2 regions of the Corynebacterium sp. TAE3-ERU30 genome follow, and region 1 is predicted to be linked to the other one. Evidence: riboswitches for the same ligand, from Rfam matches in the RefSeq annotation. Region 1 holds a riboswitch; the other holds the start of a gene.

What was found. A riboswitch is a leader RNA that binds a small molecule or an ion and turns the genes downstream of it on or off. The one in region 1 is predicted to bind cobalamin.
Region 2: another riboswitch for cobalamin. It lies ahead of KR227_RS03320 (iron ABC transporter permease); the one in region 1 lies ahead of KR227_RS09740 (energy-coupling factor ABC transporter permease).

The regions. Positions count from the first base shown of each region.
Region 1 covers NZ_JAHUTO010000004.1:329,518-337,427, reverse strand. Annotated here, with positions in the region: gene KR227_RS09755 (energy-coupling factor ABC transporter ATP-binding protein) at 1-481, opposite strand, end outside; gene KR227_RS09750 (CbiQ family ECF transporter T component) at 487-1,221, opposite strand; gene KR227_RS09745 (energy-coupling factor ABC transporter substrate-binding protein) at 1,218-1,550, opposite strand; gene KR227_RS09740 (energy-coupling factor ABC transporter permease) at 1,547-2,263, opposite strand; cobalamin riboswitch at 2,352-2,590, opposite strand; gene cysK (cysteine synthase A) at 2,739-3,683, shown strand; gene epsC (serine O-acetyltransferase EpsC) at 3,710-4,309, shown strand; gene KR227_RS09725 (GNAT family N-acetyltransferase) at 4,393-4,683, opposite strand; tRNA gene KR227_RS09720 (tRNA-Phe) at 4,794-4,866, opposite strand; tRNA gene KR227_RS09715 (tRNA-Asp) at 4,893-4,966, opposite strand; tRNA gene KR227_RS09710 (tRNA-Asp) at 5,146-5,222, opposite strand; tRNA gene KR227_RS09705 (tRNA-Glu) at 5,258-5,330, opposite strand; gene KR227_RS09700 (MMPL family transporter) at 5,438-7,489, shown strand; tRNA gene KR227_RS09695 (tRNA-Lys) at 7,533-7,605, opposite strand; gene KR227_RS09690 (acetyl-CoA hydrolase/transferase family protein) at 7,704-7,910, opposite strand, start outside.
Region 2 covers NZ_JAHUTO010000002.1:55,365-63,274, reverse strand. Annotated here, with positions in the region: gene KR227_RS03330 (NAD(P)H-dependent glycerol-3-phosphate dehydrogenase) at 1-730, shown strand, start outside; gene KR227_RS03325 (D-alanine--D-alanine ligase family protein) at 897-2,009, shown strand; cobalamin riboswitch at 2,057-2,198, shown strand; gene KR227_RS03320 (iron ABC transporter permease) at 2,314-3,357, shown strand; gene KR227_RS03315 (ABC transporter ATP-binding protein) at 3,365-4,153, shown strand; gene KR227_RS03310 (ABC transporter substrate-binding protein) at 4,167-5,237, shown strand; gene KR227_RS03305 (DUF3515 domain-containing protein) at 5,251-6,246, opposite strand; gene KR227_RS03300 (thiamine-phosphate kinase) at 6,382-7,392, shown strand; gene KR227_RS03295 (uracil-DNA glycosylase) at 7,465-7,910, shown strand, end outside.

The DNA.
Region 1 (7,910 bases):
GCATGGCCAAGGCGCCGGCCAAGCTCACCCGCTTGCGCTGCCCATAAGACAATTGTTGCGGCACGCGCTCAGCAAGGTCGGTGATCTCGGCGCGCTCCATCGCCCATTCCACGCGCGCCGCGATCTCCTCCTCGGAGAGCCCTTGGTTGGTGGGGCCATAGGAGACATCGGCGCGCACGGAGACGCCGAAGATTTGATCATCCGGCTCTTGGAGCACCAGCTGAATCACCGATCGGGCGCGGTTACGGCCGGCGCGATCATAGGCCGCGGGGGCGGCGTCGATAAGCACCTGCCCACGCTGCGGCTGCAATGCCCCCGCCATGAGCTTCATCAGCGTGGATTTTCCGGAGCCATTGGCCCCGAGCAGGGCCACGGCGTCGCCGCGCTCGATACGCAGCTGCACATCATGCAGCACATCGGGCCCGTGCGGGTAAGCGAAGCTGACGGCGTCGAGGCCGAGGAGAGGATGGGGGGTTGTCAAAGGTTTCACCACACAATGGGGATTAGGCCCACGGCACAGACCGCGGCCAGGCAGACAAGGATGATCGCCAGGCGCGCGGGCCGGGCGGGAGTAAAGGTGCCGTAGACGGCGGCCGCGGCGCTATCGGCACGCAGCTCGAGACCCTCCTGCAGGCGCTGCGCCCGCTGGAAAGCCGCTAGGAAGAGATTGGCTGCCTGATCGGCGACCGAACGCAGAAAGCGCCGCCAGGAGCTATGCCCCAACCGCTGTGCCTGCGCATGCCACATCGCCTGCGACTGGGTGTAGAGGAGCGAGGAAAAGCGGTAGATGTGCATGCTCACCACGACGAGGGTCTCGGGGATCCCGATGCGCCGCGCCCAGGTGAGCTGGGCGGCAATGGGGGTGCTGAGGGCATAAAGCATGGTGATGCTCATGCCCACCAGGCTGCGGCCTGCGACAACCGCAGCGTGGGCGACACCACCCTCGACCAGCACGAGACCACTGGGGGTCAGGTTGATCATCAGCGGCCAGATACCGAGCACGATAAACCCGAAGGGGGCGAGCACGAGCCCGATATAGAGCCGCCAGTCCACCTGCGCCCGCGCCGCCGCGATCAGCACGATCAGCAGCAGAATTGGCAGTACGGGAAGCGGCGGCAGCGCCAGCACTAAGACCAGCGCCCCGCCGAAGGCGAGCACCTTTTCCGACACGCTGTGCTGTGCCCAGGGAGAGCGGGCGGCAGCAATGTCGAGTGGATTCATCGGGGCGTGGAGCTCTGCGCGTGCCCCTGCGCCCACTTCGTGCGGCCGCGGTAGAGCCCGATCACATAGCCGAGCGCGCCAGCGCCGAGGGCGGCTTGGAGCGCGAAGAGTCCGGACTCCACCTCGCCGGGCAGCTCGCCGACGAGCGGCTCGAACCAGGGCTCATAGCCGGGATCGACCTCTTCCACGATGGTTTCTGCGCCGGAGTCGGTGCCCACGAAGTGTTCCTCCGCGTCCTTGTCGCCGAGGTTGAAGAACAGCGGGAATGCGGCGATAAAAATGGCCGCGAGGATCAGCGCAATGGTGACGCCGGTGTTGTTCTTTTTCATACCTTCTGCCCTGCCTTTGGCTTATCGACGCTCTCCTGCTGCACACTGGCCTCCTCGCGGCCGCCCAGCACTCCCAGCAGGGAGAGCTCGCGGGCCGCGATGGTGCGCAGCGAACGGAAGATCAGCACCGTGATGATGGATTCCACGACTGCGAGCGGCAGCTGCGTGGGCGCATAGAGCGCGAGGAAGGTCAGGGCCGAGTTGAAGAAGCCATTGGCGTGGTGGGCGCCGGCCAGCTGGAAGGCGGTGACCACATAGGTGGAGAGGTCGGCGAAGAACGCGGCCAGGGCGATGCCGATGGTGGCACTACCGCCGGCCTTGCGGACTGCTACCCACGCGCCATAGCCGATCCACGGGCCGACGATGGCCATGGAGAAGATATTGGCACCCAGGGTGGTGATACCGCCATGGGCGAGTAGGAGCGCTTGGAAGAGCAGCACGATACTGCCCAAAAACGCCATGACGGGCGGTTTGAAGAGGACCGCTCCGAGCCCGGTGCCGGTGGCATGGGAGGAGGAGCCGGTCACGGAGGGGATCTTCAGCGCTGAGAGCACGAAGGTGAAGGCGCCGGCGGCGCCGAGAAGAAGCCCGGTTTCGGGCCGTTCTTTGAGTTGCTTGTTGACGCGGATTGCTCCGTGGATCACGAAGGGCGCGGCAGCCACACCCCATCCCACGGCCTGCTCAATAGGCAGGAATCCTTCTGCAATATGCATGGTGGAAGAAACGCTCGTCTCTTTGACTCATGTCCGGGTGATTCCTCGCACCAGAACCGGTTTGCGCCGAACTGGACTGACGATATGTGTTCGGCTATCGTGTCGCGGCCGGTCTCCTGGCTTGGCCCTAGGCAACTCGGATGCACCTTCCCGCAGCAACTGCTGCAGTGGTGGGCCGGGGTGTGTATCCGGCGAGTTATCCGAGTGTCTGCGTCTCAATGAGTGTTGAGGCGAGCCCTACAGTGGCGAGGTCCGCTGCGGCGTGGCATGACGCTGAACCGCATTCCCGTTCTCCGCGACTCACTCACCTTAACGCCGTGCGCTGCTCCGCGGGGTTGTATTCCCCCTATAGGGGTGTGCCTATAGACTACTTGGTCTATCTATGTAATACTGTCTTGTCTGGTAATTGTGCAGGCGGGGCATTATGCTGGAGCGCGGTAACTTATTATCGACTTTTCAAAGGAGTGCATGACTCATGTCGCGCATCTACAACAACGTCACCGAGCTCGTCGGCGGCACCCCGCTGGTTCGCCTCAATCGCCTCACCGAGGGCCTCGACGCCGAGGTACTGGTCAAGCTCGAGTTCTATAACCCGGCCAATAGCGTTAAGGACCGCATTGGTAAGGCCATTATCGACGCCGCCGAGCAGTCCGGTGAGCTACAGCCAGGCGGCACCATCGTGGAGGCCACCTCCGGCAACACCGGTATCGCCCTGGCCCTGATCGGCGCCGCCCGCGGCTATAACGTGGTGCTCACCATGCCCGAGACCATGTCCATGGAGCGCCGCATCATGTTGCGTGCCTATGGCGCGGAAATCGTGCTGACCCCGGGTTCTGCCGGCATGCAGGGCGCCGTCGATAAGGCGCACGAGGTAGTGGAGCAGCGCGAGGGAGCTATCTTGGCGCGCCAGTTCTCCAATGCCGCCAACCCGAAGATCCACCGCGAGACCACCGCGGAAGAGATCTGGAACGACACCGACGGCGAGGTAGACATCTTCCTCGCTGGCTTCGGTACCGGCGGCACCATCACCGGCGTGGGCACCGTGCTCAAGGAGCGCAAGCCGGAGGTGGAGATTATCGGCATGGAGCCCGCTGATTCCCCGCTGCTCACCGAGGGCAAGGCCTCCTCCCACAAGATTCAGGGTCTGGGTGCGAACTTCATCCCCGAGGTGCTGGATCGCAAGGTGATCGATGAGATCGTCACCGTCACCAACGAGGACGCCATCGCCACCGCCCGTGCCCTGGCCGAGCAGGAGGGCATCCTCGGCGGCATCTCCTCCGGCGCCAATGTCTTCGCCGCACTGCGCGAGGCCAAGAAGCCGGAAAACAAGGGCAAGACCATCGTCACCGTCGTGTGCGACTACGGCGAGCGCTACGCCTCCACCGTCCTCTTCGAGGATGTGCGCGCAGAGTTCAACTAGCACACTCTGAGGTAGGATCGACCCTCATGATCGATGTCATCTCCACCGCCATCTCCCGCATGCGCGAAGATCTCCGCAATGCCCGCGAGCACGACCCCGCCGCCCGCGGGGACGTGGAAAACGCCATCGTCTATTCGGGGCTCCACGCCATCTGGGCGCACCGCGTCGCGCACGCCCTGTGGGTGCGTAATTATCGCGGCCCCGCCCGCGTGCTCGCGCAATGCGCCCGCTTCCTTACCGGGGTGGAGATTCACCCAGGCGCCACCATTGGCCGCCGTTTCTTCATCGATCACGGCATGGGCATCGTCATCGGCGAAACCGCAGAGATCGGCGATGGCGTGATGCTCTATCACGGCGTCACCCTGGGCGGACAGGTGCTCACCCAAACCAAGCGCCACCCCACCCTTGAAGATGATGTGGTGGTGGGTGCTGGAGCGAAGGTCTTGGGCCCGATCACCATCGGCAAGGGCTCGGCGATCGGCGCCAACGCGGTGGTCACCAAGGATGTACCCTGCCAGCACATCGCGGTGGGCGTGCCCGCAAAGATGCGGCCCCGCGACTCCTCCGAGTGCGTGAAGCTGGTGGATCCCGACCGCTACGTGCCGGGCAACGACTACACGATTTAAGAACGCATATAACTCCCAACGGTCCTACCCGTTGGGAGTTTTTCTGTGCCTCGGCTGCGGCGCGCGCTGTGGCTCCGCTGTGGCTAGCGGGCGAGGTGCTCCCGATACTCGGGATTCTTGGAGATGAAGTGCTCCACCGCAGAGCAGCTCGGCACGATCGTCATGCCCGCCCGGATCGAATCATCGAGGGCGTAGCGAATCAGCGGCGAGGATAGGCCCTGGCCGCGATACTCGTTGAGCACCACGGTGTGGTTGAAGTCGCGCACCGTCTCATCCACCGCCTGAAACTCGGCGTAGCCGGCCATCTGGCCATCGACCTCAATGACGTAGGTCTGCGATCCCTCATCGAGGTGTACGTGCTGTGCAGCGCTCATGGGCGGTGCCGTCCTTTCTCCCTAGAGTTATGTATCTCTGTGGAGCCGAGAATAGCGCAGATGCAAAAAGCAGCCCCCTCGCTTGCGCGAGGAGACTGCTTTTCATGTTGTGGCCAGAAGCAGGATCGAACTGCTGACCTTCCACTTTTCAGGCGGACGCTCTACCGACTGAGCTATCTGGCCACGATCCTTGCCTAAGCAACGATCTGCGACCCTGACGGGACTCGAACCCGCGACCTCCGCCGTGACAGGGCGGCGCGCTAACCAACTGCGCCACAGGGCCATATTTTATTGTGTACCAGCTACTGGCTAAGCAGTGCGCTGTGCACGAGTGGATACTCTACATAACACTCTTACATGCCCGCAAATCCGCTGTTCAGAGCCCATTTTGCAGGACTGTACTGAGACACAGAAAAAGCGGCTACCGAGTGCTTCCTTGAAGCATCGATAGCCGCCTATCCATGGCGACCCTGACGGGACTCGAACCCGCGACCTCCGCCGTGACAGGGCGGCGCGCTAACCAACTGCGCCACAGGGCCATATTTTGTTGTGCCTTTCCACAATGAGTGGAAAGTACCCCCAACGGGATTCGAACCCGTGCCGCCGCCGTGAAAGGGCGGTGTCCTAGGCCGCTAGACGATGGGGGCGTAGTCCGCGTGCGGACTGAGATGAATCATACATGAACCATGAGATCGCACAAAACCTCAGCTCCTACGCCCTTTCTTAGCAGGGCTTCAGACTACACTCATTGCCTATGACCACCTCTGCTCCTTCCCGTTGGTTGCGCACAGGACTGCCCCTAGCACTGGTGGCACTGTGGATCGCCATTATGGGCCTCGGCGGCCCCCAGTTCGGTGCCATCAGCGAGGTCTCCTCCACTGACCCCGCCTCCTTCCTCCCCGAAACCGCGGAGTCCACGACCGTGCAGAAGGCGCTCAGCGATTTTCGCGACGGCGACTCTATTCCCGCCGTCGTGGTCATCAGCGGCGAGTCTGCCACCCCGGAGGCCCTCGGCTCGCTCCCCGAGGAACTCGCCCCTGAGTTCCCCGAACTCAGCTTCAGCCCCCTCCTGCCTTCCGCGGACGGCGAGGCGGTGCAGCTGGTGGCTGCCATCCCCAGCGACGCCGCCATCACCGAGGTGGTGGCCGCGCTCGACACCGCGATCGAGCAACGCCTCCCTGCCGCCGATGAGATGTGGATTACCGGCCCCGCCGGCTTCACCGCCGATCTCTCCGCCGCCTTCGCCGGTATCGACTCCCAGCTCCTGCTCGTCACCGTCATCGCCGTGCTGCTGGTTCTGGTTGTGGTCTACCGCTCCCCCATCTTGCCGCTGCTGGTGCTGCTCTCTGCGCTCACGGCGCTGTGTCTGGCCGTGGCGATCAACGTGGCCCTGGCGCGGGCCGGCATCGTCACCATCAACGGCCAGGTCCAAGGAATCCTCTTCATCTTGGTGATCGGCGCCGCCACCGACTATGGGCTGCTGTACACCGCCCGTTACCGCGAGGAACTCACGAAGCACCCCCGGGCGTGGACGGCCACGCTTCGGGCGATCACGGGCACCTGGGAGCCGATTGCGGCCTCGGCCGGCACTGTCGTGGCGGGCCTGCTCTGCCTCATGCTCTCCGATCTGGCGTCGACGGCCGCGCTCGGGCCGGTGGCCTCGATCGGTATCGCCGCCGCGGTGGCCTCCTCCCTCACCTTCCTCCCCGCCCTGCTGCTGCTTCTCGGCCGCGTGGCCTTCTGGCCGCGTCGCCCCCGCCCCAGTCAGGAGAGCCAGGAGTCGCCCACGTGGACGCGGGTGGCCGATGCGACGGAGCGCCATCCTCGCGCCCTTGCCCTCGGCATGTCCGCGCTCTTGGCCTGTGGCTGGTTCGGGCTGATCGGCTTCGACGCCGATGGCGTTCCCCAATCCGATTTCGTGCTCGGCCAGAGCGATGCCCGCGATGGCCAGGAGGTAGTGGATCGTCACTTCCCTGGCGGCTCCGGCTCTCCGGTGTACGTGCTCGCCGATGAGTCCGCTGCGGATACCACCATCGCCACCATCGCCGCGACTGCCGGGGTGGAGCAGCCCGCCGCGCTATCGCTCGAATCCCCGATTCCGGGGCGCGGCGCCGCCACCGTGGTGGATGGCCGAGTGATGATCCAGGCCACCCTCGACGCCCCCGCCGATTCCGCCGCAGCGAAAGACACCGTCCGCCAGCTGCGCGCCGCGCTTCCCGATGCGGCCGTGGGCGGCACCACGGCCGTGGACATCGACACCAATGACACCTCCATCCGCGACCGCCAGGTGATCATCCCCGTGGTGCTGCTGGTAATCACCGTCATGCTGGCGGTATTGCTGCGCTCCCTGCTGGCGCCCGTGATGCTCCTGGCCACCACGATTCTCTCCTTCGGCACCGCCCTCGGCGTGGCCGCGCTCATCTTCCACCTCTTGGGCTTCAGCGGCGCTGATCCCACCGTGCCGCTCTACGGCTTCGTTTTCCTCGTGGCCCTCGGCATCGACTACAACATCTTCCTCATGACGCGCGTCCGCGAGGAAGCACTCGAGCACGGCACCCACCACGGCGTACGCCGCGGCTTGATCACCACCGGCGGGGTGATTACGAGCGCCGGCGTCGTGCTGGCCGCCACCTTCTCCGCCCTGGCCGTGATCCCCATCCAATTCCTCGTACAGCTGGCGGTGATTGTGGCCCTCGGAGTGCTTATCGACGCCCTTCTCATCCGCTCCTTCCTCGTCCCCGCCTTCACCCTCTGGGCGGGCAACCGGATCTGGTGGCCGGCGCAACAGCGCTACCCCCAGGAATAAAAACAGCACTCCCCAGCCATCTGGCTGGGGAGTGCTGCTGTAGTGGGCCCTGTGGGGCTCGAACCCACGACCTGCGGATTAAAAGTCCGTAGCTCTACCAACTGAGCTAAAGGCCCGTACGAGACATGTAGTTTATCAATGCGGTGCGGTGTTTGGAAAAAAGACCACCCCGCCCGCGTGTGCGGGCGAGGTGGCAGCGAGACTCACTGAGCTCTTAGCTCTGCGGCTTCATGGAGCCGTGAGTGACGAAGCGCTGGTGGAAGGACAGTGCGGTCTCCAGATCGTGCGGGGTCTGGAGGGTCTTGTTCTTCTTGGCTGCCTCGAGTGCGCGGGAGTAGTACTCCTCCAGCACCGGACGGTAATCCGGGTGCGCGATGGCGATGATCTTCTCCACACGCTGGCGCGGTGCCAGGCCACGGAG
Region 2 (7,910 bases), on a different contig from region 1:
GTGGGTCGAGCTCATCCCGCGGGAGGCGATCGTGATCAGCCTCGCCAAGGGTGTGGAACACGGCAGCTTGATGCGGATGAGCGAAGTGATCGCCGAGGCTGGACGCATCGAACCGGAGCGCATCGCCGTGCTCTCAGGGCCCAACCTGGCCCGCGAGGTGGCCATGGAACAGCCCGCCGCCACCGTGATCGCCTGCACTAACGAGGACAACGCCAAATACGCCCAGGCGGCCTGCTCGGCGCCCTATTTCCGGCCCTATACCAATACCGATGTCATCGGCACTGAGCTCGGCGGGGCGTGCAAAAACGTCATTGCCCTGGCCTGCGGTATGGCCAATGGCAAAGGGCTGGGGGAGAACACCACCGCGAGCTTGATCACCCGTGGCCTCGCCGAGATCGCCCGGCTGGGCGTGGCGGTCGGCGCCGATAGCCGCACCTTCGCCGGATTGGCAGGATTGGGCGATCTGGTCGCCACCTGCAGCTCGCCGCTGTCGCGCAACCGCAGCTTCGGCGCCCGCCTCGGCCGGGGCGATTCGCTTGAGCAGGCCACCCACGCCACCTCGGGGCAGGTGGCTGAGGGCGTGACCTCCTCGGAGTCGGTGTTCCGCCTCGCCGAGCGGCACGGGGTAGACATGCCTATCACGCACGCCGTGTACCTGGTGTGCCACGAGGGAATGGATGTGGACACCATGGTGGGTGCGCTGATGGGGCGTTCGAAGAAGTCCGAGTAGTACAATCGCAGCGGTTCGGCACCCACCCCGCTCGCCGAGGTGTGGTGCAATGCCGCGTGCCTGCGCCGCAGCAGGCGGACAGCCCCGCAACACAGCCCATACCCACAGTCCCGCACTACTGTCCATAAGACAGCCCGTCACTACAGCCGAGATATGAAAGACCGAGATGACTGCTCCCACCTCTTTTGCCAGCGATGCCACTGACACCCGTACCTCTGTTGCCGTCGTCTATGGCGGCCGCAGCTCCGAGCACTCGATTTCCTGTATCTCGGCCTCGGCGGTGATGAGCCACCTCGATGCTGAGACCTACCGGGTGGTGCCGGTGGGCATCACCCTCGAAGGCACCTGGGTGGTGGGGCAATCCGATCCGCAGCAGCTCCGCGCCGACGGCCGCGAGTTACCCGTGGTGGAACACACCGAGGAGGTTCAGCTCTCGGTGGATCCCAACCGGCGCGGCGAGTTCCGCTATAGCAGCGGCGAGCGCGCCGGGCAGCTCTATGATCGCGTGGATGTGATCGTGCCGGTGCTGCACGGCAAATTCGGTGAGGATGGCACCATCCAGGGTCTGTTCGAGCTCTCCGGGGTGCCCTATGTGGGTGCTGGGGTGCTGGCCTCGGCGGCCGGGATGGATAAGGAATACACCAAGAAACTCATGAGCGCCTCGGGGCTGCCCGTGGGGCGCGAGGTGGTGCTGCGGCAGCGCGGCGAGCTCAGCGAGGCAGAAAAGGAGCTGCTGGGGTTGCCGGTATTCGTCAAGCCGGCTCGCGGCGGTTCCTCGATCGGTATTTCCAAGGTGGAGTCTTGGGAGGAGTTCCCCGCGGCCTATGAGGCGGCGGTGGCCTATGACGAGAAGGTGATCGTGGAGGCGGAAATCCGCGGCGCCGAGGTGGAGTGCGGCGTGCTGCAGTACCCCTCGGGCGAGGTGGTGGCTTCGGTGCCGGCGCAGCTCATCGGCACCGAGGACGGCGATGAGGGCTTCTACGACTTCGACACCAAATACCTCGACAATGTGGTCTCTGCCGCGATCCCGGCGCCGCTCGCCGAGGAGACCACGGAGCTGATCCAGTCGCTGGCTGTGGAAACCTTCCACGCCCTGAACTGCACGGGCTTGGCGCGCGTCGATTTCTTCGTCACCGACTCCGGCCCGGTGCTCAACGAGATCAACACCATGCCCGGCTTTACCCCGATCTCGATGTATCCCAAGGTATTCGAGGCCTCCGGCGTGCCCTACGCTGAGCTGCTAGATATTGTGGTCCAGCAGGCGCTTTCTCGCCGCTAGCTGCGGCGCTTATCGACGCTTATTCGCAGCCATCCATCCGCGGTGTAAAATACAAAGCGCTGCTGGGTCGAGCCCGCAGGGGAATCTGGTGCAACTCCAGAGCTGACGCGCAACGGTAAGCCGCGCTTCGCTTTCACAGCGAGGATATGTGGACAAGTCCGAATGCCTGCCCTCGGCCAACGTTAAAGGCAGCTGAAAGAAAGTGTGAACCACTTGATGGCTAGGTTTTCGGCCTCGCGTGGGGATGCGAGTATCTCGTTTTCCTAAGGTCGCCTAGCAGTGAAGGATTGTTGCTGGCGTGTCGATTTTTCGACGCAGCTACACGGCCCTCGTGGCCGTGCTTGTGCTGCTCATTGCGGTCTCAGCCGTTGCCTCGGTAGCGGTGGGATCGGTCACCATCCCGCTCGGTGATGTGGCTGCTGTGATGCAGTCGAAGCTGGGCCTGTCTTCGGCCACGGTGCCGGAGCAGTCGGTGGAGACCATTGTGTGGCAGCTGCGGACGCCGCGAGGCCTGCTTGCTCTCATCGTCGGCGCTGGGCTCGCGCTGGCCGGTGTGGCCATGCAGACTCTGGTGCGTAACCCTCTGGCTGATCCCTATCTGTTGGGCGTGTCCTCCGGCGCTAGCGTCGGCGCGACAGCCGTTATTACTCTAGGCATTTTCTCCTCATTAGGGGTGTGGGCACTTTCTGGCGGGGCGCTGATTGGTGCGCTCGTGGCCACGATGGCGGTGTATGGAATCACCTACGCCCAGGGAGGCATCACCCCCTTGCGGCTGATCCTTACCGGTGTCGTGCTCGCGAGCGCCTTTTCAGCCCTCGCCAGCTTTCTCGTGTTCATCGGTCCCGATCCGCGCGCCGCGCAATCGGTGATGTTTTGGATGCTGGGCTCTGTCGCAGGGGCGCAGTGGATCAAATTAGGCATCCCGGTGGTGGCGACGCTTCTGGCCGCTGTCATTCTCTTCGTCCTCGGTCCTCGTCTCGATGCCTTGGCATCGGGGGAGGATGTGGCCGCAAGCGTAGGAGTGGACGTCGATAAGCTCCGAGCATCTCTGTTCCTTCTCCAAGCGGTGCTCGTGGGCGTGCTCGTCGCGGTGTCCGGCGGGATCGGTTTTGTCGGTCTCGTGGTGCCGCACTTGGCACGCATGCTGGTGGGTCCAACGCATCGCAGGTTGGTGCCCATCGCCATGCTCGGTGGCGGGCTGTTTTTGCTCTGGGTGGATATGGCTTCGCGCGTTGTCGCAGGCGCGCAGGAAATTCCCCTCGGAGTAGTCACCGGCATTATTGGCGCGCCGCTGTTCCTGTTCATCATGGGCAGGTCGAGCTCGTATAGCTTCGCTAAGGAGGCCTAGAACTCTGATGCGTAGTCTCCATCTCGAGCAGCTGGATTGCCTTATCGACGCCACCCCTATTCTCAGCAACGTCACCCTCAGCGTGGAGCCTGGCGCCATGGTCGCCATCGTCGGCCCTAATGGCGCCGGCAAAACGACATTGCTGCGCAGCATCGCGGGTTTTCTCCCTTCCCGCGGCCACGTGCGCATCGATGACACGCCGCTGGCGTCGTTGAGCGCGAAACAGCGGGGCCAGATGCTGGCCTATGTCGGCCAGGAAGAAACCGTGCCGGAGGGACTGACCGTGCGCCAAACCGTGGCGTTGGGGCGTCTGCCGCACCAATCGGTGTGGCGGCCGCCGTCGGCTGCGGACCGCGAGGCCACCGAGAAGGCGATGCAGCGGGTGGGCGTGACCGATCTGGCCGAACGCACCTGCAATCAGCTTTCGGGAGGGCAGCGCAAGCGCGTGTTTATCGCTCGCGCCCTCGCCCAAGACACCGGTTTGATCCTGCTCGATGAACCCACCAATCACCTCGACGTGGAGCACCAGCTCAGCGTCTTGGAGCTCATGCGCGCCTCGCACGCAACAATCATCTCCACGATCCACAACCTAGACCTCGCGCTCACGCATTTCGATATCTGCCTGGTGTTGCACAACGGCGAGGTTCTTGCCTGCGGTAGCCCCACTGAGGTGCTCGACGCGGCGCGGGTGCGCACAGTCTTTGGCGTGGATTCGGTGATTGTGCGGCAGGGGCTGCGCCACCCTCATCTCGTTATCGATGGGGTATCCACCCGTTATGATTCCTCTAACCCATAGGATGCGTACACACATGTCACAGCCTTATCGCCTCGCGCTTGTCGCCGCCCTGAGCAGCGCCACAGTCCTTCTGAGCGCCTGCTCCGGCGGCGGCAGCGCCGAGAACCCCGCAGCGCCTAACGATGCCACCGACCACTCCGGCGAGATGGTCACCGTCACCAACTGCGGCGAGGAGGTGAGCTTTCCGAAAAAGGCCGCCGGTTTGGCCAATGACGGCAATCTCATCGCGCTCAACCTGGCCCTCGATGCCCAAGATGAGCTAGTGGCGGTCTCCAGCCTGAACCGGGACCGCGACGTGCTCGTCGAAAAGTATGGCGAGAAGGTCAATAACTTAAAGGAGATCAGCGAGGAGTATCCCTCCCTGGAACAGATCGTGGCCGCCTCCCCGCAGGTGTTCTACGGCGGCTGGGGCTATGGGCTGGGGGAGGATAAAAACATCACCCCCGACTCCCTAGCCACGCACGATATCTCCACCTATATCCTCACCGAGGCCTGCCGCCAAGAGGGCTCGACGGCCCGCGGCGTGGAAAACCCGTGGGATGCGGTGCGCAGCGATCTGCGCAATGTTGGCGCGATCACTGGGCATGAGGATAAGGCCGAAGACGTGATCGCCGATATGGATGCGCGTATCGAGGCGCTGAATAACGCCCCGCAGGCGGAGAACAAGCCGGTGGTCTTCCTCTACGACTCTGGCACCGATGCGGTATTTACCTCCGGCGCGAAGGGTGCTCCCGCAGAAATGGTGGCCGCTGCCGGTGCAGACTACGCAACAGACGATCTCGATGACACTTGGGTGGAGGTGGGCTGGGAAACCCTCGCCGATGCCCAGCCCGATGTGTTTGTCTTCGTCGACTATCCCGGCCAGAGCTTCGAGCAAAAGGTGGAGCAGCTGAAGAAGAACCCCGCCACCAAGGATCTCGAGGCGGTGCAGCAGGAGCGCTTCATCAACCTGCCCTATGCGCTGTGGACCTCCGGGCCGCTCAATATCGACGGCGCCGAGCTGGTGCGCAAGGGGCTAGAGGAGTACGGGCTGGTACCGGAATCCGATATCCAGCCCAGCCTCAACGTCCGAATCGATTCCTAAAACAGGTGCCGGCCTAGCGGGCGACCGTGGCGGTGGTGTCGGCGATGACGTCACCGATATCCACAAACACGGTCTGGCCCACAGCTTGGGGCATGGCCACCGCAATAGCTACATCACGGCCCAGGGCGTACCACACGCCTTGGGTCGTTCCATTGGCCAACTGGGTGTCATTGAACCACGGAATGTCATTGATCTGCTGCAGCTGCTCGCCGGGCTCATAGCCCGCCGGCTCCGCCAGGCCGCAGCGGGTGACAATCGGCTCCAGGCCATCGTCGTCCGGCATCCACGCCACCGTGTTCTGCGGATCCTGCGGATAGCCGGCGGCGATCAGCTCCGAGCCCTTAACCAGACGGTAGGTGCCCGAGGAGGTCTCTAGCACGCTCGGCAGCGCCTGCTCATAGGCCGCGCAGCTGGGATTCTCGGCATCGGGGGAGTCCAGCTGCGCCAAGGGGGCGGCAGCAGGGGACAAGCGCTCGCCCTGAATCGGCGCTAAGGCATCGTCGAGATCCGCCACCGGGTTGGGGGCATCACCCAAGGATTGCGCATCGGCGGTCACCGCCACCGTGGGGGTAGCGCCCACGAGATACCAGGTTTGCATGGTCGAGCCGGTGGTGGCGTCTTTGACCCGCAACCACTCGCGGCCATCAATATCCTCGGTGCGGGCCAAGGTGGTGTACTGGGCAGGGGGCTGCACACCGCAGCGCAAGGTGATGCGCTGATTATCGGTGCCCGACCACGCGAAGGCCCCGGCCGGTACCGGTTCCACCAGACGCGCCTCTTTCAGGCCGTTGAGCGACTCCGGGAGAGCGTCGATAAGCGCCGAGCATTCCGCTGAATCGGCCTGCTCAGAGGGCAATTCAGACAGCGCTACGGGATCGCGGCCATCGCCGAAAAGCCATTTAGTGCCGAGGAGCACCGCAATGGTGAGAAGAATAGATAGCACCAGCGCGATAATGATGGGACGCCGAGGAATATCAGAGGCGGGAGTCTCAGTACGGGAGCTGCTCATAGCCACAAACTCTACCCGCAGCCCGTTGTGGCGGAGCATCGGATAGCATCAAATGCGGCGCCCGCACGCCCGCCGGGCATGTGCAGGTGGCGCCACGGATGAACACCCACACAACGAGGACGGTGGCATAACACGATGCCCGTGACCTTTCCCACCCGCTACGGCGGGCCGACACTCGCCGACCTAGGAGAAAAAGGCGCGATCGCGGCGATCCTGCGCGCCGCGCCCTCGGCCCGCAATGGCGATGACGCCGCAGTGCTCGGCCACCCCGTGCCCAATACCCGCACCGTGGTCACCACCGACATGCTGGTGGGCAACCGGCATTTTCGGCTCGACTGGTCCAGCGCCCACGATATTGGTCGCAAAGCGATCGTGGCGAACTTCGCCGATATCGAAGCCATGGGGGCGCGTCCCGTCGCCGCGCTGCTGGCACTCGGCGCCCCCGCCGCCACCCCGGTGAGCTTCGTAGAAGAACTCGCCCACGGTATCGCCGAGGAAGCCGCCAAGCACAACGCCGAACTCGTCGGCGGCGATCTGGTGGAATCCGAGGAACTCATTATCTCCATCACCGCTACCGGGCAGCTCGGCGGCAATCTGCCCGCCACCACGCTGTCCAAGGCGCGCGTCGGGCAAAAAGTTGTGGCCTCGGGAGCCCTCGGGGAATCCGCCGCCGGGCTCGCCCTGCTCTCCGAACTCGGCCCCGAGGACATTCCGGAGGAGTTCCGCCACCTCGTGCGCTCGCACTGCACCCCAGAACTGCAACCCAAACGCGGGGTGATCGCCCGCGCCACGGGGGCCACCGCGATGACCGATACCTCCGATAGCCTCTACACCGACTGCCACGCCATCGCCTATCACTCGGGCGTCGGCATCAACCTCTTCGGCGCCGCCATCGCGCCGAGCGCCGCTATGCGCCGTGCCGCCGAACTCCTCGAACGCGACCCCTGGGAATGGGTACTCGGCGGGGGAGAGGACCACGCCATCATCGCCACCACCGCCGGCCAAGCACCGAGCGGATTCCGCGTCATCGGCGAAGTCGTGCGCGGCCGCGCCCCCTATCCCGTCACCGTTGATGGCGAGACCGCCCGCTTTGCCGATGGCTGGAGTACCTTTTCCAGCAGACCCGCGGACCGGCACAGCCCCTAAGCCAGCCCGGCCCATCCACACCGCATCCACCACGACGCTAACCGCATCCACCACGACGCTAAAGGCACCGCCATGACCACCACCGACTTGCCCGTGCACGACAGTTGGGCGCCCGTGCTCGCCCCCGTCGCCGATACCATCCACCAGCTGGGAGAGTTTCTCCGCGCCGAAAACGCCGCCGGGCGCGGCTACCTACCCGCCGGCAGCGACGTGCTGCGCGCCTTCAGCTATCCCTTCGACGAGATCAAGGTGCTCATCGTCGGCCAAGACCCCTATCCCACTCCCGGCCATGCCATGGGGCTGTCCTTTTCCGTCCAACCCGATGTGCGCCCCCTACCGCGCAGCCTGAACAACATCTACACCGAACTCCACTCCGATCTGGGCATCACCCCGCCCGAACACGGCGACTTGAGCGCCTGGTGCGAACAAGGTGTTGCACTCTTTAACCGCGTACTCACCGTCAGCCCAGGCCGGGCCGGCTCCCACCGCGGACACGGCTGGGAAGAGGTCACCGAATG